2 regions of the Burkholderia territorii genome follow, and region 2 is predicted to be linked to the other one. Evidence: predicted binding sites of a transcription regulator. Region 2 holds the regulator's gene; the other holds the start of a gene.
What was found. Region 2 encodes HrcA, which represses chaperone genes, less so after heat shock. Its sites were predicted from a motif close to TTAGCACTCNNNNNNNNNGAGTGCTAA; they were not measured.
Positions count from the first base shown of each region.

Region 1 (11,474 bases), 1.1 Mb from region 2:
TCGGCGGTCGATCGCGATCGGCTCGGCGCGCTCGATGTCGCATGGGTGTCGCCGGACACGTTCCACATCGTCTGCGGCAATGCGGCGGCACGCTATGCCGAACAGCTCGGCGCGCGCCTGACGTCGACGGGCGGCGGCGCGGCGCCGCAACCGGCCTGATCCGGCACGCTGCACCGACGCAGGCCCGACGCGCGTGGCGCGTTCGGGCCGCCGGTCGGTAAAACGAAAACGGCTTGCGATGCGTCGCAAGCCGTTTTTTCTTGGGCGGGGCCGGTGCGCGAGCATTCGTCCGCATCGCGCACCGCCTGCATGGATCGGCAACCGCTCACTCAAGTGCCCGGTTGCTCGGGCACTACACCGTTCACGGGTTCGTCAGCGTGAAGGTCGGCTTCCGGTAGCCGATGCCGGCCCGATCGAGCTTCGGCAATTCGCGCTGCGTGAGCAGCGTCGCGAAGCCGGCCCAGTCGCGCTGCAGGGCAGCCTGGTCGACGTGATGCGTGTCGCCGCGCTTGAACCGCACGCCGGCCGCATACGGCAGCTCCCAGTCGGCCCGGTGCCACGCGCGTTCGGCGAGCGCGAGCAGCCGCGGATAAGTCATGTATTCGAGGAAGGTGTCGTTGCGCATCACCTCGCCCCACGCCTGCCCCTGAATGCCTTCGATACGCGGCGCCGGGCCCGTGCCGGTCACCTCGAACGCGTTGCCGTCACGGTCGCCCATCACTTCGGCGTTCTGCGGCAGGTTCTCCGGCGCGAACGAGAACACCTTGTACTCGTCCGTCGCGTGCGAGCCCCAGTAGTAGCCGCGCTCGCGCGGGTTCAGCGTGTACGGGAAGTCGAAGTACAGGTAGTCGGGCAGCGCGAGCACCGTCAGGTAGCCCTTGCCGCTCAGGTCGCGCGCGCTGTCCGACGCACCCCAGAAGATCGTGTCCCACAGCGACACCATCACGTGACGCGTGCTGAAGTCCTGCGGCCCGTTCGCATGCTTGATGCCGTCCTGCCACGCGGCCATCGTGTCGATCCCGTTCGCGGCGACCGCCGCGCTCACCTGTTTCGCGAAACGCGTCGGCAACTCGTCGGTCGACTTGATCTCCCCGCGCTGGAGCAGCGCCATGCATGCGGGCGAACGCGCCCACGGCTTGTCCTGCGCGGCGAGATCGATGCGCCCCTTGTTCGGGTCGGTGCCGTTCAGCGGCTGGAAGCCCCCGCCGAGGAAGATGTTCTTCGCTTCGTCGCCGCCGTAGTGCCAGGTGTGCAGCGGCGCTTGCGCGTCCGCATGCATCGCCGCGATTTCGCGGATCACCTTCGATGCGAAATTGAGCGCGCCCGGCACGCACGGGTTCAGGTCGCTGCGCCGGTCGTAGAACTGCACGGTCGTCAGGTTCGTCGTGTCTTGCGGATCGAGCAGCCGGTACGCGTTCGCTTCCTGCTCGCGGCCGGCCGCGTGCAGCCGCCGGTAACGCGCCTCCATCGTCACGACGGCCGCGCGCGCATGCGCGGGCATGTCGATCTCGGGGATGATCGTGACGAAGCGGGCCGCCGCGTAGCGAACGAGCGCCACGTAGTCGTCGCGCGTCAGGTAGCCGCCGCCCGAGCGGTTGTCCGGCCCGGAGCCGAGTTGCGGCAGCAGGCAGCGCGTCTCGCTCGGGTCGTGACAGCGGCGCGAGCCGATTTCGGTCAGCTCCGGCAGGCCGGGAATCTCGATGCGCCAGCCTTCGTCATCGGACAGATGCAGATGCAGGCGATTCAGCTTGTACGCGCTCATCTGGTCGACCAGGCGGCGCAGCGTCGCCGGATGCTTGAAGTTGCGCGCGAGGTCGACGTGCATCCCGCGATGCGTGAAGCGCGGCGCATCCTCGACGAGCATCGCCGGGATCGGGCCGCCGCCGGCGGGCGCGAGCGAGTAGAGCGTCTGCACGCCGTAGTAGAGACCCGCGCGATCGTAGCCTTCGATCAGCACGCCGCGCGGCCCGATCGCGAGCCGGTAGCCGCCCGGTACCGCAATGTCGGCCGGCAGCCGGCGCGGTGCGACGGCGCCGCGAACCGGCACGCGCGTGCCGTCGAGCCCGAGCGTCGACGCCCGTTCGCGCAGCGCCGCGACCTGCGCATCGGGCAGGTCCGGCAGCGCGAGCTCGACGCCGCGCAGCTCGAGCGTGCCGGGCAGCGGCTGCTCGCGCTTCACGCTCGGCAGCGCGCGGCTCGCGTCGGGGCGTGCCGCCACGGGCGGCGCGTTGCCGGTCGAATTGTTCTGCGCGTCGGCCGGCAGCGATTCGACGTAGCGGAGCTCGTCGTCGGTGTCGTTGTAGCGCAGTACGGCGGGCGGCGCGCCGTCGACGACGACATACGGGCGCGGAATCACGTCGCTGTAACGCAGCAGCCAGTATTCGGCGACGAACGGCAGTTCGATGCGTTCGCCGGGGGCAAGCCGCATCGAGCCCGGCTGCGGCGTCAGTTCGTACAGGTCGCCGGTGAGCCGCCGCAGCGCGAAGCCCGGGCGATCGATCCGCAGCAGCCGGCGGATACTGTGCAGGTACAGCTTCCAGCCGCCGTCGGTAATCGTCTGGTGACCGCGGTTCTGCAGGATCAGGCGGCCGGTCGCGCAGGCCGCCCCGTCGGCGCCCAGATCGGCGCACGGCACGCCGGCCGAGGCCGCGTGATTGTTGTCGACGGCGACGCGCAGCGCGAGACCGTTCGACAGCAGCGTCGCCAGATCGGCTGGCTGCGTGGCCGGCCGGGCCGCGCCAGCGGTCGCGCCAGCGGACATCAGAACGGGCTCGGCGCAACTCGCGGCGGGTAGCAGCGCGGCGATCAGCAAGCCGGTCAACAGGGAAGGAAACGTGCTTTTCATTCGAACTCCTGAGAAAAAATGGGCGTAGCGGCGTCGTTGGCGCGACGTCGCTGCGGTCGGGTCTTTCAATGGAGCTGCGGGACATACCCGCGCACGGGGCGATGCGGCCGCACCGCGCGCATTCGGCACGCACGAGCGTGCGTTACGGAACGGGAGGCGGACACGCGTGCCGATCGGCTCGGCAAGGTGGCTTGCGCGTGCTCATCGGCGACGCACGGCAATCGTTGCGACACCGCCGCGGCCGCGGCAGGCTGCGTTCGGCCGGCCGCGCATGATCGCAACGGCGGCCGCCGCCGCACACGCGTGCCAACCGGGCGCGCGAGCGCGCGCCACACACGGGATTCGCATGTCTCCCCCACCAGATGGATTCGGCCTGTCGGCGGCCGTGTCCAACGATCTTATGAAACCTTTGATTGGTATTCAAGTGGTATCAATCTGGCGCTAAATTGGCATCGAGGAATCGCCGGTGCGCCGGTGGCCCGGACGAAAAAAAACCTCGCGTGACGCGAGGTTCGTTCCGATCGGCAACGGCGGCGCAAGCCGCCATCCGCGCCGCTCAGTCGCAACGTGCGCGCACCGGCGCTTCCTGCGGCTTCTGCCGTGCTTCGAGCCACATCGCATTGACGATGCCGAACGACAGCGCGACGCCGATACCGAGAATCCAGCTGAAATACCACATGATCCGACTCCTTGTGAAACGGTGGGCGAGGCGCGCGCGGGCGCCCCGGCCGGGTTCAGTACATCGAGTGCTTGTTCTCTTCGAGCGACTGATGCGTGACCTTGCCGCGCATCACGCGATACACCCAGCCCGTATAGAGCAGCACGATCGGCAGGAACACGATCACCGCGAACAGCATCACCTGCAGCGTCATGTGGCTCGATGTCGAATCCCACACGGTCAGGCTGCTGCGCGGGTCGAGCGACGACGGCATGATGAACGGGAACATCGAGAAGCCCGCGGTCAGGATCACGCCGGCGATCATCAGGCCGGTGCAGAAGAACGCCGTCTTTTCCTGCTTCGAGCCCGCGAGCAGCAGCGCGAGCAGGCCGCCCGCGATCCCGACGACGGGGGCTGCCATCATCCACGGATATTCGCCGTAATTCGCGAGCCAGAGGCCCGAGCCGGCGGCGACGTCCTTGAGCAGCGGGTTCGCGACCGTATCGTTCGGCGCGGCGTGCGTGACGTGGAAGCCGCCGATGGTCGACGCAATCAGCACGCCGGCCAGCACGAACAGCACGACCGCGAGGAGCGCCGACACACGCAGCGCGACCGACGCGCGGCGTGCGATCGCGCCGTCGGTCTTCATCTTGATGAACGCGGCACCGTGCGCGACCAGCATCGTGAGGCTGACGAGCCCGCAGAGCAGCGCGAACGGGTTCAGCAGTGCCCAGAAGCCGCCGTAGTAGGTCACGCGCAGGTCGCCGTCGAACTTGAACGGCACGCCCTGCAGCAGGTTGCCGAACGCGACGCCGAACACCAGCGCCGGCACGAAGCCGCCGACGAACAGGCCCCAGTCCCAGCCCGCGCGCCAGCGCGGGTCGGGCCGCTTGCTGCGATAGTCGAAGCCGACCGGCCGGAAGAACAGCGCGAACAGCACGAGCAGCATCGCGAAGTAGAAGCCGGAGAACGACGCGGCATAGACCAGCGGCCACGCGGCGAACATCGCGCCGCCGGCCGTGATCAGCCACACCTGGTTGCCTTCCCACGTCGCGCCGACCGTGTTGACGATGATGCGGCGTTCCTCGTCGGTCTTGCCGAGGAACGGCAGCAGCGCTGTCGCGCCCATGTCGAAGCCGTCGGTGACGGCGAAGCCGATCAGCAGCACGCCGACGAGCAGCCACCAGATCAGCTTGAGAGTTGCGTAGTCCATAGCGATTCCTTGTTCCGTTGCGAGGGCGTGCTCAAACCGCGGCACGCTCGCCTGCTGCGGCGAGTTCGTGGTGATAGCGGCCGGTATGCAGCGACGACGGGCCGAGTCGCGCGTACTTGAACATCAGCGTGATCTCGATGACGAACAGCGCGGTATAGAACAGGATGAAGCCGGCGAGACTCAGGTACAGGTCGCTCGGCTGCAGGCTCGACGCGGACAGGTGCGTCGGCAGGATGCCGGCGATGGTCCACGGCTGACGGCCGAGTTCGGCGACCACCCAGCCGAATTCCGCGGCGAGCCACGGCAGCGGGATCGCCCACACCGCATAGCGGAGGAACCAGCGGCGGTTGTCCTGCAGCAACTGGCGGCGCGCGCAGAACCAGAACGCGGCGACGAAGGTCGCGAGGAACAGGAAGCCGAGGAACACCATGATCCGGAACGAGAAGAACACGGGCGCGACCGGCGGGATCGTCTTCTTCGCGGCGGCCTTGATCTGCTCGGGCGTTGCGTCGATCACGTTCGGCGTGAACTGCTTGAGCATCAGCCCGTAGCCGAGATACTGCTTGTGCTGGTCGAACAGTGCACGGGTCGCGGCGCTCGTGTCGCCTTCCTTGATCTTCTGCAGCGCGCCGTACGCGACCATCCCGCTCTGGATGTGCTCTTCGCTATGCTTCGCGAGTTCGCGCAGGCCGATCACCGGTTCGTCGATCGAGCGCGTGGCGATCAGGCCGAGCGCGTACGGGATCTTGATCGCGTAGTCGGTGCGCTGCTCCTCCTGGTTCGGGATGCCGATCAGCGTGAACGAAGCGGGCGCCGGTTGCGTTTCCCATTCGGACTCGATCGCGGCGAGCTTCATCTTCTGCACTTCGCCGGTCGTGTAGCCGGATTCGTCCCCGAGCACGATCACGCAGAGCGTCGCCGCGAGGCCGAAGCCGGCCGCGACCGCGAACGAGCGCAGCGCGAAGTCGACGTCGCGCTTCTTCAGCAGATACCACGACGACACGCCGAGCACGAACATCGCGGCCGTCACGTAGCCGGCCGACACCGTGTGCACGAACTTCACCTGCGCGACCGGGTTGAACAGCACATCGAACAGGCTCGTCAACTCCATGCGCATCGTCTGGTAGTTGAACTCGGCGCCGACCGGATTGTTCATCCAGCCGTTCGCGACGAGGATCCACAGCGCGGACAGGTTCGAGCCCAGCGCGACGAGGAACGTGACGATCAGGTGCTTGACCTTCGACAGGCGGTTCCAGCCGAAGAAGAACAGGCCGACGAACGTCGACTCGAGGAAGAACGCCATCAGGCCTTCGACCGCGAGCGGCACGCCGAAGATATCGCCGACGTAGTGCGAGTAGTACGACCAGTTCGTGCCGAACTGGAATTCGAGCGTGATGCCGGTCGTCACGCCCATCGCAAAGTTGATCCCGAACAGCTTGCCCCAGAACTGGGTCATGTCCTTGTAGACCTGTTTGCCGGTCATCACGTAAACCGCTTCCATGATGACGAGCAGCCAGGACAGGCCGAGCGTCAGCGGCACGAACAGGAAGTGGTAGAGCGCCGTGATGCCGAACTGCAGACGCGACAGATCGACGACTTCGCTACTTATCATGGTGGTCTCCCTCGGTGGATGCAGGCGCCGGCACCGAGAGCAGCTTCTCGGCGACGGCGGCAGGCGGCAGCGACATATGCTCAGCCTGCGGATGATTGAAGAATGCGTATTTGAGCGACATCAAGAGAATCAGCTTGACGATCAGCACCAGCGTGATGTCGCGGGCGAGGGTTGGTCCGCGAGCCCACGCGGCAATGCGCGCGCGCCAGCCGATCGTGCCGGCGGCCTGCGGGGGAGGCGGCGCGGGCTCTTTATTGATCGAGATCAAGGCGATTATCCTGAATCGATTTACATCGGTTTTGGGGCGACTCTACGTCGGATTCATGACGGCAGTTAAGCTGTTTTAATCCTTTTAAGCCGACGTGCCAATTTTAAAATGCCGGCTTTCCGATGCCGAGTGCTGCGCTGCGGCAGACCGTCGCGAAGAGCATGTCGAAACTTGAGGCAGATCAAGGTTATGCGGAAGGTCGCGGAATTCGCGCGAACCCGATCAATAAGGTCGATTAACAAGAGACGATCGAGGCCGAACGACGGACGAAAAAAAACCGCTGCCGGTCGGGCAGCGGTTTTGGGTAAAGCGCTCTAAATCGCGAACTCAGGCGTATTCGGCGAGTGCGGTGCGCATCTTCTTCATCGCGCTCGCTTCGATCTGGCGGATGCGTTCCGCCGATACGCCGAACTCGGCCGCGAGATCGTGCAGCGTCGAGCCGCCCGAGCCGTCGTCGTCGACGTTCAGCCAGCGCGCCTCGATGATCCGGCGGCTGCGCGCATCCAGCGCGTCGAGCGCCTGCGCGATGCCGTCCGTCTGCAGCATGTCGCGCTGACGCGCGGCGAGCACGGCGGTCGGCTCGTTGTGCGAATCGGCCAGGTAGGCGATCGGTGCGTACGACTCCTCGCCGTCTTCGACCTGGCCCTCGAGCGCGATGTCGCCGCCCGACAGACGCGTTTCCATTTCCGTCACGTCTTCGCGCTTGACGTTGAGTTCCTGCGCGAGGCCGTCGATTTCCTCGGGCGTCATCGCCTGCATGCTCTTCTTGTGGCTGCGCAGGTTGAAGAACAGCTTGCGCTGCGCCTTCGTCGTCGCGACCTTCACCATCCGCCAGTTGCGCAGGATGTACTCGTGGATCTCGGCCTTGATCCAGTGGATCGCATACGACACCAGGCGCACGTTTTGCGCCGGGTCGAAACGTTTCACGGCCTTCATCAGGCCGATGTTGCCTTCCTGGATCAGGTCGCCGTGCGGCAGGCCGTAGCCGAGGTAGTTGCGCGCGATCGACACGACGAGCCGCAGGTGCGACAGCACGAGGCGGCGTGCCGCGTCGAGGTTGTTGTGTTCGCGGAATTCGGTCGCGTACTGGCGTTCCTCTTCGGCGGTCAGCAGCGGGATCCGGTTGACGGCCTGGATGTACGCGTCGATGTTGCCAAGCTGGCCCGGCAACATCGATTGGGTCGCGAGCGCCAGCGAGCCTGCCGATTCGGCCTTGGCCGGCGTCGGGCTCAGCGTGTTCGGAAGGGTCAGGGCATGGCTCACTAAAAACTCCTTTGGAATCAGGGACAAACCCGTGGTCTCGGATGAGATTCCGGGGTCCATCTTAGCACTCCCGTAATCCGAGTGCTAAATCCTTAGAGGGGGTGCGGGCATCGAAGTTCCCGGTTCTCTATCGGGATCGTTGAATCGATAGTCTAATTTGCGACAGGGCTGGCCGGCGGAAGTTCCGTAAGCCGTTGTTTCACATGGTAATCAGTAGACGGTTTCGATTTTTGTAGTTTTGGAAGCAAACAATTTCGCTTCGTGATGCCGATCGGAAAAGTCCTTTACCATACCATTCAGTTCGCTCGGGCCCGGCCGTTGCGGCGAGGCTCCATTCAACCCACAAAGTTGGAGTGTCTGATGAACAATAAGAAGAATTGTCGCCCCCGTAGCCGGCTTGCGCTGCATGCGCTGCTGGCGGCGTCGCTGCTGGGCGGATCCGGTGCCGCGTTCGCCGATCGATGGGGGATCCAGGCGGGCGGCGGGTTTTCGGATCGCCACGGGATCGACAAGGCCGATCTCGGCGTCGTGTGGGATCCGGGCTGGAACTGGTGGGAAATCGGCGGCTGGCACTTCGCGTTCGTGATGGAAGGCCACGCCAGCTACTGGCACACGGGCGGCAATGTTCACGGCAGCATCGGCGAATTCGGCGCGACGCCGATGTTCCGCTTCATCAAGAGCGCCGGCCAGGTGCGTCCGTTCGTCGAGGCCGGCGCCGGCATCCGCTTCCTGACTTCCCCGACGATCTCCGACAAGCTGTCGCTTGCGACGTCGTTCCAGTTCGTGGACGTCGTCGGCGTCGGCGCGCAGTTCGGAGAACGGCAACAGTACCAGCTCGGCTACCGTTTTCAACATGTGTCTAACGCGGGTATCAAAGAGCCGAATCCTGGTATAAATTTCCACCAGTTCTACGTGCAGTACAACTTCTGATCCGCACGCCCGCGCATGGCGGGCGCGTTGCCGAGGAGTCAGGCGATGGCGAAGGTGGTCGATGCGATTCGCGCGCTCGAGCGCGATCGGTTCCGGGCGATGGTCGACGGGGACGGCGAGGCGCTCGATGCGCAATTGTCGGACAAGGTGTTCTTCGTGCACACCAACGGCAAACGCGAAACCAAGCAGCAGTTCATCGACGCCATCGTCGGCGGCCGCCGTCGCTATCGCCAGATCGAAATCCAGTCGCAAGACCTGCTGCCCGTCGGCGACGCAACCTGCGTCGTCACCGGGCGCGCACTGATCGAGATGGAAACCAACAACGGCGGGCTGGTGTTTCCGATCGCCTATACCGCCGTCCATACGCACGAGCAGGGGCAGTGGCGCCTGCTGGCGTGGCAGGCGACGCGGTGCGCGACCGAGACATGAGCGCGCGTCGCGCTCCTTTTCATGTCCCGACCGAAGCGGCCTCCTGGGCCGCTTTTCATTGCCCGTGCGGCGCGGATTGCGCGGCGCACGGGCGGTCACGCACCGCTCGCTGACGTTCGAACACTGAAACGAAAACCCGCCGGTCAGGCCGCCGCACGGCGGTCGGCGCACTGCCAGGCCGAGCGGTTGATTGCGCTGACGAGCGCATCGAGCGCGGCGCTGGCCGCGTCGGCATGCACGCCGACGCCGTGCCGCAGCGGCGCATCGCCGACCCGGCAGCCGACCGATACCGCGATTCGTCCGTCCGCCGTGCGCGTGTGTTCGCACGAGGCGACGTCGATCGTCGCGCCGGCTGCCGTCGCGAAGGCCGCGGCAGTGCGTTGCACGACGTCTTCGGGCGTCGCGCCGGCGGGCGGCGTGCCCGCGATGTCGCGGTTCTGCCAGCGCGCGGTGTCGCCGTGGCGCGCGGCCGGGCCGTCGGTCTCGAAGAATTCGCGGGCGAACAGCGCGCAGATCGCGTCGCCGGTCACTTCCTCGCCCGACGCATCGGCGAGCGTCTGCACCGCGTGGCTGAATTCGATCTGCACGCGCCGCGTCGGCGTAAAGCCCATCCCGCGCTCGAGCAGGAACGTCGCGCCGCCCTTGCCGGACTGGCTGTTCACGCGAATGACCGCGTCATAGCTGCGGCCGAGGTCGGCCGGATCGATCGGCAGGTACGGCACTTCCCATACCGCGTCGGGGCGCTGCTGCGCGAAGCCCTTGCGGATCGCATCCTGGTGCGAGCCCGAGAACGCGGTGAATACGAGGTCGCCCGCGTACGGATGACGCGGATGCACCGGAATCTGATTGCAGCGTTCGACCACGCGGCGCACCGCGTCGATGTCGGAGAAATCGAGGCCCGGATCGATGCCCTGCGTATAGAGATTCAGCGCGAGCGTGACGAGATCGACGTTCCCGGTGCGCTCGCCGTTGCCGAACAGGCAGCCTTCGATGCGGTCGGCGCCCGCGAGCAGCGCGAGCTCGGCGGCCGCGACCGCGGTGCCGCGATCGTTGTGCGGATGCACGGACAACACGATGCTGTCGCGATACGCGAGGTTGCGGTCCATCCACTCGATCTGGTCGGCGAACACGTTCGGGCTCGCGGCTTCGACGGTCGCCGGCAGGTTGACGATCATCTTGTGGTCGCGGGTCGGCCGCCACGCCTGCGCGACCGCGTCGCACACTTCGCGCGCGAACGTCAGCTCGGTCATGCTGAAGGTTTCCGGCGAGTACTGGTAGGTCCAGTGCGTGTCCGGGCGGGCCGCCGCGTGTTCCTTGATGAGTCGCGTGCCGTCGACCGCGAGCGCCTTCACGTCGTCCTTCGACATCCCGAACACGATGCGCCGGAACGACGGGCAGATCGCGTTGTACAGGTGCACGATCGCACGCGGCACGCCTTCGAGCGCATCGAAGGTGCGCGCGATCAGGTCTTCGCGCGACTGCACGAGCACTTCGATCGTCACGTCGTCCGGAATGCGCTTGTCGTCGATCAGCTTGCGGACGAAATCGAAGTCGGTTTGCGACGCCGACGGAAAACCGACTTCGATCTCCTTGAAACCGATCGCGACCAGCATGTCGAAGAATTCCAGCTTCTGCTCGATGCTCATCGGCTCGATCAGCGACTGGTTGCCGTCGCGCAGGTCGGTGCTCATCCAGACCGGCGCACGCTCGATGGTGCGGGTCGGCCATCGGCGGCCGTTGATGCGGACGGGTTCGAACGGACGGTACTTGTCTTGCGGGTTGCGCTTCATCTTCTGGACCTCGGGTCTCAAGTCGCGAGCGAAGACGGGCGGCATGGGCGACGGGTGGCGCTGCCTCGCACCGTGGCGCGGCAAATGCGCAACGGATGCGGATGATCTTCGCGAATCGGCCGACGGATAGACGGACGAATGCTGACGACTTCGGGTTGTAAAAACTGCGAGAAGGGTGCTGCGAGGAACTGCAGGGAGGGACCGTGCGGACAGCACACGGCGCTAAGACAGCCTTAGGCTAGTCGTAGCGATAGCGACCGCGCTAGGCGGCCGGAGGTAATTCGGAGGGTGTTCGGAAAGGAACGCATGGCGACAACTCTATGCCAGGATGCGTGCGCGTGTCAAATGGTCGGTTCAAAGCCCGGCGCGACGCCGTGCCGGGCCGGGATGCACGGTCACGGTGCGAGCCGGGCGATCCGCACGATCGTCGCGACTTGCCGCGCAAGCGTGTCGGGTACCGGAATTT
Region 1 covers NZ_CP013366.1:3,017,755-3,029,228, reverse strand. Annotated here, with positions in the region: gene nagE (N-acetylglucosamine-specific PTS transporter subunit IIBC) at 1-159, shown strand, start outside; gene WS51_RS24475 (family 20 glycosylhydrolase) at 362-2,845, opposite strand; gene cydX (cytochrome bd-I oxidase subunit CydX) at 3,402-3,524, opposite strand; gene cydB (cytochrome d ubiquinol oxidase subunit II) at 3,580-4,716, opposite strand; gene WS51_RS24460 (cytochrome ubiquinol oxidase subunit I) at 4,748-6,328, opposite strand; gene cydP (cytochrome oxidase putative small subunit CydP) at 6,318-6,596, opposite strand; gene rpoH (RNA polymerase sigma factor RpoH) at 6,924-7,859, opposite strand; gene WS51_RS24445 (acyloxyacyl hydrolase) at 8,220-8,789, shown strand; gene WS51_RS24440 (nuclear transport factor 2 family protein) at 8,835-9,218, shown strand; gene leuA (2-isopropylmalate synthase) at 9,362-11,008, opposite strand; gene ybiB (DNA-binding protein YbiB) at 11,404-11,474, opposite strand, start outside.
Region 1: rpoH (RNA polymerase sigma factor RpoH) is a predicted target of HrcA. The motif match lies at 7,921-7,947, and genes of this name have one in related genera.

Region 2 (11,474 bases):
TAGTGCGCGCGTGCGATGTCGAAGCGCAGCTTGTTCTGCGCGAGCTCGAACACGCCGTCGATTCCGTCGAGCGCGGGCCAGACGCTCGGCGTGCCGTTCGCGAGCTTGCGCGGCGGATACGGCGTCGGCTCGAAGCGCCCGCCGGTAAATGGCGCGACGATGTGGAACACGCCGGCATCCGGCTCGTGTTCGAACGGGAATTTTTCGAGCGGGCCGCGCGCGACGATCGACGCGCCCTTGGACACCTGGCCATCCTGCAGCGCATGGCCGAGGTACGTGCGCAGGTGCTCGGACATCCCGGTCGGCAGGTAGCGCGGAATGCGCGCCACCGACGCACGCGCGAAATCCGCGCGCAGGTCGAGCGAGCCGCGGCCGTGGCCTGGGTTCGTGTACGAGCCCGACACCGCGATTTCCGCATCGGGGTTCGCGACGAACAGGTCGGGCAACGTCACCTCGACGCGCGCGTGCTTTTCGCCCGGCGCCGGCGTGATCGCCCATTTGGCGTTGCCGCGCAGCCGGTCGAAGGTGAGGCGCGGCTCGTCGAATTCACCGGGCACCGTGACCGCCGCATTGACCGCGTCGAAGTGCGCGGCGCCGCCCGTCTCGTTCGCGTCGACGTGGCCCCACAGGTTCTCGACGCCCGGCCAGCCGGCGCGCGGATGGCCGCGCGGCGAGAGGCCCGGCGGCGGCTCCTGCGCGGCGAAGCTGATGCCCTGCAGGTCGCCCAGGAAGCGGTAGCGAACGATCGGCGCGGCGCCGGTGCGGCGCTCCTCGTCGGCGAGCTCGGCCCGCGCCGGCTTCGCGCGTTCGACCTCGATGTGATAGTTCGACACCATCCCGCGCGGGTCGAGCTTGATCAGTTCGTTGCGCAGCCGCGCCGGCAGCGGCAACCCGCGGATGAATTCGCTCAGGATGCCGAGATCGACGCGGTCGCCCACGACGCTCAGGAGTTGCCCCTGGTCGGCGGCCGGCACGCGGTAGCGGGCGGTCAGCGTCGACAGCGCGAGCGAGCGGGCGAGCGGCGTGCCGTCCGGCAGCGGCGTCTGCCCGAGCTCCGCGTTGAAGCGCGTCAGATGCAGCGTGTAGTCGCGGCCGGCGTCGAGCGCCATGTCCCAGCCGAAGCCGACCGTCGGCACGTCGAGGCGCGGCTGGGTCGGCCGCACGCGCAGCACGACGTCGGCGCCCTGCAGGTCGCCGCCGGCGGAGCGCAGGTGGCCGTTCTCGAAGGTCGCCCAGATGGCGTTGTCGATCCGGCCCGCGTGGATCGTGAGCGGAATGTCGAGATAGCGGCCGAGCGTCTGCAGATCGACCGGGCCGGTCGACAGATACGCGTCGCCGGTCCAGTTCGTGGGCTTGCCGATCGGTGCGAGCGGCTTGTGCCGGAAGCGCGCGCGGAAATCGAGCGGGCCGAGCAGCAGCGTGCCGTTCGCGGGCGCCTGCAGCGCGGCCCGGTGCTCGCGGCCGTCGTTGAGCACCGCCAGGCGGATGCCCGCCAGCGCGAGCTCCGGCGCGTCGTGCTGCGCGTCGCGCCAGCGCAGCGTGCCGTTGCGCAGCACGATCGCTTCCTGCTTCAGCAGCCAGGTGCCGAACGTGTCGTTTCCGCCATGGGTGGTCGCGACGCCGACGCCCGCGATGCTCAGCGAGCCGTCGGCCGTGCGCGCGACGACGAGGTCCGGATGGTCGACGATCAGGCTCGACAGCGCGGGCGACAGCCGCAGCAGCGACATCCACGACAGCGCGGCCGTCGCGTGCGGAACGGACAGCGCGACCTGGCCGTCACGACCGCGAATGGTGAGGTTGGCGACTTCGACGCCCGGCTGCATGCCGGACCAGTGAGGAGACAGTTTGCCGATCGAAAGCTGCGCGTGGAGCTTGTCGGACACCGCGCGCTCGATGCGCGGGCGAAATTCGTCGATGCGCGGCAGCAGCACATAGCGCAGCCCGAGGAACGCGCCGGCCGCGACGAAGTACGTGCCGATCCCGACTGCCAGCGTCACCCTGAACACGCGACGCAGGACGGGATGATCGTGCTTCGGAGGTCCCGCTTCGGGCTTGGCTAACGCGGATTCCTGACGGTCGGACATGCGGCGGAAGGGCGGCGATATGGTAGTTTTGCAGACTGACGTTGAAATGTATCACAGGGGTTCGTGCCGGCGGCCTTCGCGGCAGTGCGGCACGGGCCTTCCGGCGCGCGGTTGTCGCGGCGGCGCATCCGCGTCGCGACAACCGCGCCGAGTCCACGGGGCCTGTCGGCGGCGGGGCGCGCAAGCGTGCTCGCGCAGCGGCAGGCCTTACCGCCAGGCCGCTTTTCGATGACCGACGCTTCCGCCCTGATCAGCCCGTCCTTCTCCCGCTATATCGCCCGCGCGGCCGCCGCCCGTCCCGCGCTGCGCGACCAGATCGCCGCGTGGGCCGCCGCGCCGCTCGTGCGCGCGCAGCTCGACGCGCGCCTGACCGAGCTGCTCGCATCGCCCACCGGCGCGCTCGCGCAGGGCGACGAGCAACTGAAGCGCGCGCTGCGGCAGTTGCGGGTCGAGGTGTTCGGCGCGGTCGCGGAGCGCGACCTGCGCGGCGTCGCGGACGTCGCCGAGGTGACGTCCGCGATGACCGATCTCGCCGAGGTGGCCGTGCAGCGCTCGCTCGCGCTGCTGTCGGCCGAACTCGAGGCGATGTACGGCGAGCCGCGCGGCGCCGACGGCCAGCGCGTCGTGCTGGGCGTGGTCGGGATGGGCAAGCTCGGCGGCCGCGAGCTGAACGTGTCGTCGGACATCGACCTGATCTTCGTCTACGAGGACGACGGCGAGACGGCCGGCGGCACGCGCTCGCCGCTGTCCACCCAGGAATACTTCACGCGGCTCGGCCGGCGCCTGATCGGCGTGCTGTCCGAGGTCACCGCCGACGGTTACGTGTTTCGCGTCGACATGCGGCTGCGCCCGAACGGTGATTCGGGGCCGCTCGTCTGCAGTCTCGGGATGCTCGAGGAATATTTCTACGTGCAGGGGCGCGAATGGGAGCGCTATGCGTGGATCAAGGGGCGGCTCGTGTCGGAAGGCGACAGCGACGCCGCGCGGCGGCTCGCGACGCAGCTCGAATCGATCGTCAAGCCGTTCGTGTACCGCCGCTATCTCGACTTCGGCGTGATCGGCGCGATCCGTTCGCTGCACCAGCAGATCCGCCAGGAAGCCGCGCGCCGCGCATCGATGCGGCCCGACAAGGCCGACGACATCAAGCTCGGGCGCGGCGGCATCCGCGAGATCGAGTTCAGCGCGCAGGTGTTCCAGCTGATTCGCGGCGGCCAGGATGCGGAATTCCGCGTGCGGCCGACGCTCGCGGTGCTGCGCCATGCGCAGGCGCGCGGGCTGATCGGCGAGGACGTGCGCGAGCGCCTGACCGACGCGTACAACTTCCTGCGCACGCTCGAGCACCGGCTGCAGTACCGCGACGACGCGCAGACGCACGCGATGCCGGTCGATCCTCACGAGCGCGCGGCGCTGGCCGCATCGCTCGGCTTTGCCGACTACGCGGCGCTGATGCAGGTGCTCGACGGCCACCGCACCTTCGTCGAGGCGCAGTTCGATCAGATCTTTGCCGACAAGGCGAACGGCGGCCCCTGCGCGGCGGGGGAGGACACCGCCGCATCGTGGATCTGGAGCGGGGCGCTCGCCGACGACGGTGAAGACGACGCGCTGCGCGCGCGCCTCGACGGGCTGGGCTTCACCGATCCGGCGACCGTGCTCGCGCGGCTGCGCGCGATCTGGCAATCGTCGCGCTACGCGGGCCTGCCGGAAAAGAGCCGGCAACGCTTCGACAGCGTCGCGCAACGCGCGCTCGAGGCGGCGCCGCGGATCGACGCCGCGCGCCGCGACGAGACCATCGTGCGGCTGTTCGACCTGCTCGAGACGGTCAGCCGGCGCGGCGTCTATCTGGCGCTGCTGACCGAGTATCCGGCCGCGCTCGATCGCGTGCTGTCGGTGCTCGGCGCGACGCGCTGGGGCGGCGGTTACCTGATCCGCCATCCGCAACTGCTCGACGAACTGCTCGATGACGAAGCGATCGCCAGCCCGTTCGACTGGCCCGCGTTCAAGGACGCGTTGCGTGCGCGTCTCGCGGCCGCCGACGGCCCCGAGCAGCAGATGGACCTGCTGCGGCACGCGCAGCACGCCGAGGTGTTCCGGATTCTGCTGATCGACCTGGCAGGGCAGCTGTCGGTCGAGCACGTGAGCGATCGCCTGTCGGAGCTCGCCGACGCGGTGCTCGACGTGACGATCGAGGTCGTCTGGTCGCAGCTCGCGAAACGTCACCGCGACGTGCCGAAGTTCGCGGTGATCGCGTACGGCAAGCTCGGCGGCAAGGAACTCGGCTATGCATCGGATCTCGACCTGATCTTCCTGTACGACGACCCCGACGAGCGCTCGGCGGACGTCTACACGACGTTTACGCGACGGCTGATCACGTGGCTCACGACCGCGACCGGCGCGGGCGCGCTGTTCGACATCGACTTGCGGCTGCGGCCGAACGGCGAGGCCGGGCTGCTCGTGACCGATCTCGACGCGTTCCGCCGCTATCAGCTGCGCGAGGGCGACGCGGCGAATACCGCGTGGGTGTGGGAGCACCAGGCGCTCACGCGGGCCCGCTACAGCGCGGGCGACACGCAGATCGGCGCGGACTTCGAGGCGATCCGCCAGCAGGTGCTGACGACGCCGCGCGACGGGGCGGTGCTGGCGAAGGAGATCGTCGACATGCGCGGTAAGGTGTTCGCCGGCCACCCGAACCAGACCGAGCTGTTCGACCTGAAGCACGATCGCGGCGGGATGGTCGACATCGAGTTCATCGTTCAGTACTGGGTGCTGCTGCATGCATCGAGCGATGCCGAGCTGATCCGCAACACCGGCAACATCGCGCTGCTGCGCGAGGTCGCGCGGTTCGGGCTGATGGGCGAGGACGAAGCCGAGCGCGTCGGAGCCGCGTACCGCAAGTACCGGAAGCTGCAGCACAAGCTGCGGCTCGACGGGATGGAAAAGGCTCGCGTCGATCCGGCGCTGGTGGCCGACGAGCGAGCGGCCGTGACGGCGCTCTGGGAGCGGGTGTTCGGGGCGGTCGAAACGGGCGTTTGAGGCGGGCGTTCGAATCGACTGTTCGAATCGTCGGGGCTGGCTGGGTGCGGTCGGGTGGCCGCTGCCGTTCGTCGGGAAAGGCCGGCGCGGGCGCCGGCCTTGTCGCATGCGGCGACCGGTGCCCGCGTCAGGCCGCCAGCATTTCCTTCGCGTGCTTGCGCGTCGTCGCGGTGATCTCGAGGCCGCCGAGCATCCGGGCGATTTCCTCGACCCGGCTCGCCTTGTCGAGCGCGACGACCGATGAGACGGTGCCGCCGCGCTCGTCGGCGCCCTTCGCGACCTGGAAGTGATGGTCGCCACGCGCGGCGACCTGCGGCAGGTGCGTCACGCATAGTACCTGGCGGTCACGCCCGAGCTGGTGCAGCAGCCGGCCGACCACCTCGGCGACGCCGCCGCCGATGCCCGTGTCGACTTCGTCGAAAATCAGCGTCGGCGTCGGGCTCGCGGCACTCGCGATTACCGCGAGCGCAAGGCTGATCCGTGCGAGTTCGCCGCCCGACGCGACTTTCGCGAGCGGGCGCAGCGGCACGCCGGGGTGTCCGGCGACCCGGAATTCGACCTGCTCGAGCCCGTGCGGGCCGCCATCGGCGAGCGGCACGAGCGCGACTTCGAAGCTGCCGCCCGCCATCGACAGCTCCTGCATGCCGGCCGTGACGGCCGCGCCGAGCGCCTTCGCGGCCTGCGCGCGTGACTTCGACAGGCGTTTCGCGTCGGTGAGATAGGCTTCCCACGCCTTGGCTTGCGCGGCTTCCAGCGCGCCGAGATCGGCCGCTGCGTCGAGCGCGGCGAGCTGCGCGCGGCGTGCCGCATGCTCCTCGTGCAGCGTGTCGGGCGGCAGCCTGAACTTGCGGGCGGTCGAGTGCAGCGCGTCGAGGCGCGTTTCGACCTGCGCGAGCCGGGCCGGGTCGAGATCGAGGCGCTGCGCATAGTGCGACAGCGAATAGACGGCTTCCTGCAGCTGGATCTCGGCCGGTTCGAGCGAGGCGAGCGCATCGCCGAGCCCGGAGTCGTAATCGGCCAGGCTGCGCAGTTTCGACACGATCGCGCCGAGCTGCGGGAGCATCGCGTCGTCGGCCTCGGACAGCGCGTTGAGCGCACCCTGCACGCCGGCGATCAGGTTCGCCGAATGCGACAGGCGCTTGTGCTCGCTGCCGACTTCGTCCCATTCGCCCGGTTGCGGCGCGAGCTTGTCGAGCTCGGCGAGCTGCCATGCGAGCTTCTCGCGTTCGAGCTGCAGTTCCCGTTCGTGCGCCTTCGCGGCGTCGATCGCCTGCGTCGCGTCGCGCCAGACGCGCCACGCGCGTGCGACGTTCGCGGCATCGGCGACGAGCCCCGCGTGCGTATCGAACAGTTCGCGCTGCGCATCGGGGCGCATCAACAGCTGATGCGCGTGCTGGCCGTGGATGTCGACCAGCATCTCGCCAAGCTCGCGCAATTGCGCGAGCGTCGCGCTGGTGCCGTTGATGAACGCACGCGAGCGGCCGTTCGCGTCGATCACGCGGCGCAGCATCACGGTGTCCTCGGCGTCGAACGCGTGTTCGTCGAGCCAGCGCGCGACGCGGTCGTGCGGCGTGAATTCGGCGGTGATGTCGGCGCGGCCGCAGCCGGTGCGCACGACGCTTGCGTCGGCGCGCTCGCCGAGCGCGAGGGCCAGCGCGTCGATCAGGATCGACTTGCCGGCGCCGGTTTCGCCGGAAAAGACGGTAAAGCCGCTGTCGAATTCGAGATCGAGCGCGGCGACGATGACGAAGTCGCGGATCGAGAGGTGGCGAAGCATGGTGTCGGGCTCGGGTGCGTCAGGACGCCTTGTCGTCTTCGTTCGATGCGTGCTCGTTCCAGTGCAGCTTCTTGCGCAGCGTCGCGTAATAGCTGTAGCCGACCGGATGCAGGAACGGCACCGTGTGCTTCGAGCGGCGCACCTCGATCGTGTCGTTCAGCTCCAGCGAGGTAAACGACTGCATGTCGAAGTTCACGTTGACGTCACGGCCGCCGACGATCTGGATCGCGATCTTCGAATCGTCGGGCAGCACGATCGGCCTGTTCGACAGCGCATGCGGCGCGATCGGCACGAGCACGATGCCCTGGAGTTGCGGGTGCAGGATCGGCCCGGCCGACGACAGCGCGTATGCGGTCGAGCCGGTCGGCGTGGCGACGATCAGGCCGTCCGAGCGCTGGTTGTACATATACCGGCCGTCGACCGACGCGCGCAGCTCGACCATCCCTGAAAAGCCGCTGCGGTTCACGACGACATCGTTGAACGCGAGTGCGTGGTAGATCGGCTCACCGTCGCGCACGATCCGGGCCTCGAGCAGCGAGCGCTCCTCGCGCTCGAACTTGCCCGACAGGATCACCGGCACGAGCGCCTGCATGTCGGCCGCCGCGATGTCCGTGATGAAGCCGAGCCGCCCGTGGTTGATCCCGATCAGCGGTGTCTTGTACGGCGCGAGCTGCCGGCCGATGCCGAGCATCGTGCCGTCGCCGCCGAGCACGACCGCCACGTCCGCGCGCGCACCGATTTCCGCCGGAGTGAGCGCCGGATAGCCGGAGATGCCGATTTCGCGGGCCGTTTCGGCTTCGAACACGACCTCGAAGCCCAGCTTCGCGATGCAGCCAGCCAGCGTGGCGAGCGGCTCGGCGATGCCGGGCGTGTTGCTCCGGCCCACGAGCGCAACAGTATTGAACTGATTACCGGTTTTCATGCCGGCATTACACCATAGCTCGTTGACGAAAAGAACCGGCTGTGTGAAGACAGGGCCGGATCGATCGGCCCGTGCGACAGTGGTCGCGGCCACTCGCCGTGCTCGCGCGGTTGCGCTAAAATTTTCCACCATGCTAGATCCTCGCGCACGAACCCTCCTGAAAACCCTGATCGAACGGTATATCGCCGACGGTCAGCCGGTCGGCTCGCGCACGTTGTCCCGTTATTCCGGGCTCGAGCTGAGCCCGGCAACGATCCGCAACGTGATGTCCGACCTGGAGGAGCTCGGCCTCGTGTCGAGCCCGCATACGTCGGCCGGCCGCGTGCCGACGCCGCGCGGCTATCGGCTGTTCGTCGATACGATGCTGACGGTCGAGGCGCCGATCGACGCCGAGGCCGTCGCGCGCCAGGTGCAGAACACGCTGCAGGCGGGCGAACCGCAGCAACGCGTGGTGGCAGCCGCGGCGAGCGTGCTGTCCAACCTGTCGCAGTTCGCGGGCGTCGTGCTGACGCCGCGCCGCAGCCATGTATTCAAGCAGATCGAGTTCATGCGCCTGTCGGACAAGCGCATCCTGCTGATCATCGTCACGCCCGAGGGCGACGTGCAGAACCGCATGCTCGCGACGCCGCGCGACTATTCGCCGTCGCAGCTCACCGAGGCATCCAACTACATCAATGCGCACTTCGCCGGGCTGTCCTTCGACGAGGTGCGCCGCCGCCTGCGCGACGAGATCGACCAGCTGCGCGGCGACATGACCACGCTGATGCACGCGGCCGTGACGGCCAGCACCGAGGTGCCCGACACCGAGGACACCGTGCTCATTTCCGGCGAGCGCAACCTGCTCGAGGTGGCGGATCTGTCGTCCGACATGGCGCGGCTGCGCAAGTTGTTCGACGTATTCGACCAAAAGACGGGCCTCCTTCAATTGCTCGACGTGTCGAGCCACGCGCAGGGCGTGCAGATATTTATCGGCGGCGAATCGACGCTGGTGCCGATCGAGGAAATGAGCGTCGTGACGGCGCCCTACGAGGTGAACGGCAAGATCGTCGGCACGCTCGGCGTGATCGGCCCGACCCGCATGGCGTATAACCGCGTGATCCCGATCGTCGACATCACCGCGCGGCTGCTGTCGCTCACGCTGAGCCAGCAGTAACCCGAACCGATACCGTTTCGCCATCGTGCCGCGACGCCGCGTGCATCGCCAGTCGGCCGAACGGCCAGCCGACCCGAGCAAGGCGGCCCGCTATAATTGAGGGCCGTCCGACTGCGTGCCCCGAGCACGTTTCTGCCCATGCGTTTCGATCTCGAGCCGCCTTCGAGTGTTGCCGCCTCCCATCGCATCGGCGTGCTGCTGATCAATCTCGGCACGCCCGACGCCCCGACGCCGCGCGCGGTGCGGCGCTATCTGGCCGAATTCCTGTCGGATCCCCGCGTCGTCGAAATCCCGCAGGCGATCTGGCAGGTCCTGCTGCGCACGTTGATCCTGCCGCTGCGCGGCCGCGCGTCCGCGAAGAAATACGCTGCCGTCTGGATGCCAGAGGGCTCGCCGCTGCGCGTGTACACCGAGCGGCAGACCGAAGGCGTGCGCCATCTGCTCGCATCGAACGGCTACCAGGTAACGGTCGACTACGCGATGCGCTACGGCAGTCCGGGCATTGCGCAGGCCCTCGCGCAGTTCAAGCGGGCGGGCGTCGAGCGCGTGCTGCTGATGCCGATGTATCCGCAATACTCGGCGTCCACCACCGCCACCGCATTCGATGCCGCGTTCGCCGCGCTCGCGCGGATGCGCAACCAGCCGGAGGTGCGCACGGTGCGGCAATATGCCGACCATCCGGCCTACATCCATGCACTCGCGGAGCAGGTGCGCCATTACTGGGCGCAGCACGGCCGGCCCGACTTCGCGGCCGGCGACAAGCTCGTGCTGAGTTTTCACGGGGTGCCGAAACGCACGCTCGACCTGGGCGATCCCTATCACGACCAGTGCCAGCAAACGGGCGCGCTGCTGATGGCCGCGCTCGGGCTGTCGACGCTCGAATGCCGTGTGACGTTCCAGTCGCGCTTCGGCAAGGCCGAGTGGCTGCAGCCATACACGGCGCCGACGCTGCGCGAGCTCGGGGAGGCCGGCGTGCGGCGGGCCGACGTGTTCTGTCCCGGGTTTACGGCCGATTGTCTGGAGACGATCGAGGAGATCGGGATGGAGGTGCGCGACGAGTTCATCGCGGGCGGCGGCCAGGCCTTCCACCGGATTCCGTGCCTGAACGGCGCGCCGGCCTGGATCGGCGCGCTGGGCGAGATCGTCGCCGAGAATCTGCAGGGCTGGCCGGTGAAGGCCGCCCAGCCCGAAACGGTGAGTTGAACACGATGAACTACAAGATTTCGACGGAACCCGGCGCCAGGCTGCGCATCGACAAATGGCTGTGGGCAGCGCGCTTCTTCAAGACGCGCTCGCTCGCGTCCGACGCGGTCGACAAGGGCCACGTGAAGATCGGCGGGGCGGCCGTCAAGCCGGCGAAGGACGTGCGCGTCGGCGACGAGGTCGAGATTGCGATCGACGGTGTCGTCTGGCACATTGCCGTGCTCGGCATCTGCGACGTGCGCGGGCCCGCGAGCATCGCGCAGACGCTTTACGAGGAAACGGAAGCGGGGCGCGTGGCGCGGCTCGCCGAACTGGAGCGGCGCCGCACGTATCGCGAGCCGGCGGCGGAACTGCACGGCCGGCCGACCAAGCGCGACCGGCGCATCATCGACAGATTTTCTGGTGGGAGCTGAACATCTGGTCGAAGGTAGCCCGCGCGCTTCCGTATTCGGTCGTGCGGTCGGTCACGGCTCCGGACAGGCAGATGGTGGTGGTGCCGGCAATCAGTACCAGCGCGACCACCGATATGGCAAAGGTCAATTTCACGGTACTCGCCTCGCTCGGACGGTGAATGCAGCGCCAGGTGGATGTCAGGCGGCGGTAAGCTAGGGTAAACGCGCTTTCTCGACGCTTGAATGGAGTGTAGTGCAGCCCCCTGTGGCGAGCTAGTACTTGCCTGGTAAGCGTTGTTACCGGCCGTTTCGTCTGATCTGACGACAAATGCGCGCAATCGGGCAGCGCGCGGTGCGGTTGTTTCGCGGTATTGGCGAATACCGGCGAATAGCCCTCTTGAAATCGCAGTTTTCGCCCTTATTTGCACCAACAATGTGCGGTGCCGCCGGCATACGGTCCGGCGGTTGCCGATTTGGCTTCAACCTCTAATCGACTTTCAGCGACATGGAAAACACGCAAGAGAACCCGGCTACCCAATCGGCCGAAGAGATCGGCAGCGAGAAGCAGGCGGCGCAAGGCGCTGCTCCCGCCGCCGAAGCAGCCGACGCGGCGCTCGCGGAGGCTCAAGCCAAGGTCGCCGAGCTGCAGGAGAGCTTCCTCCGGGCGAAGGCCGAGACCGAGAACGTGCGCCGTCGTGCGCAGGAAGATGTGTCGAAGGCGCACAAGTTTGCGATCGAGGGCTTCGCGGAGCACCTGCTGCCCGTGCTGGACAGCCTCGAGGCTGCCGTCAGCGACACATCCGGCGACATCGCGAAGGTGCGTGAAGGCGTCGAGCTGACGCTGCGCCAACTGACGAGCGCGCTCGAGAAGGGCCGCGTCGTCGCGATCAACCCGGTCGGCGAGAAGTTCGAT
Region 2 covers NZ_CP013366.1:713,972-725,445, forward strand. Annotated here, with positions in the region: gene WS51_RS14015 (YhdP family phospholipid transporter) at 1-2,084, opposite strand, end outside; gene glnE (bifunctional [glutamate--ammonia ligase]-adenylyl-L-tyrosine phosphorylase/[glutamate--ammonia-ligase] adenylyltransferase) at 2,313-5,114, shown strand; gene recN (DNA repair protein RecN) at 5,242-6,891, opposite strand; gene WS51_RS14030 (NAD kinase) at 6,911-7,813, opposite strand; gene hrcA (heat-inducible transcriptional repressor HrcA) at 7,944-8,966, shown strand; gene hemH (ferrochelatase) at 9,105-10,169, shown strand; gene WS51_RS14045 (RNA-binding S4 domain-containing protein) at 10,175-10,582, shown strand; gene WS51_RS32530 (hypothetical protein) at 10,554-10,715, opposite strand; gene grpE (nucleotide exchange factor GrpE) at 11,067-11,474, shown strand, end outside.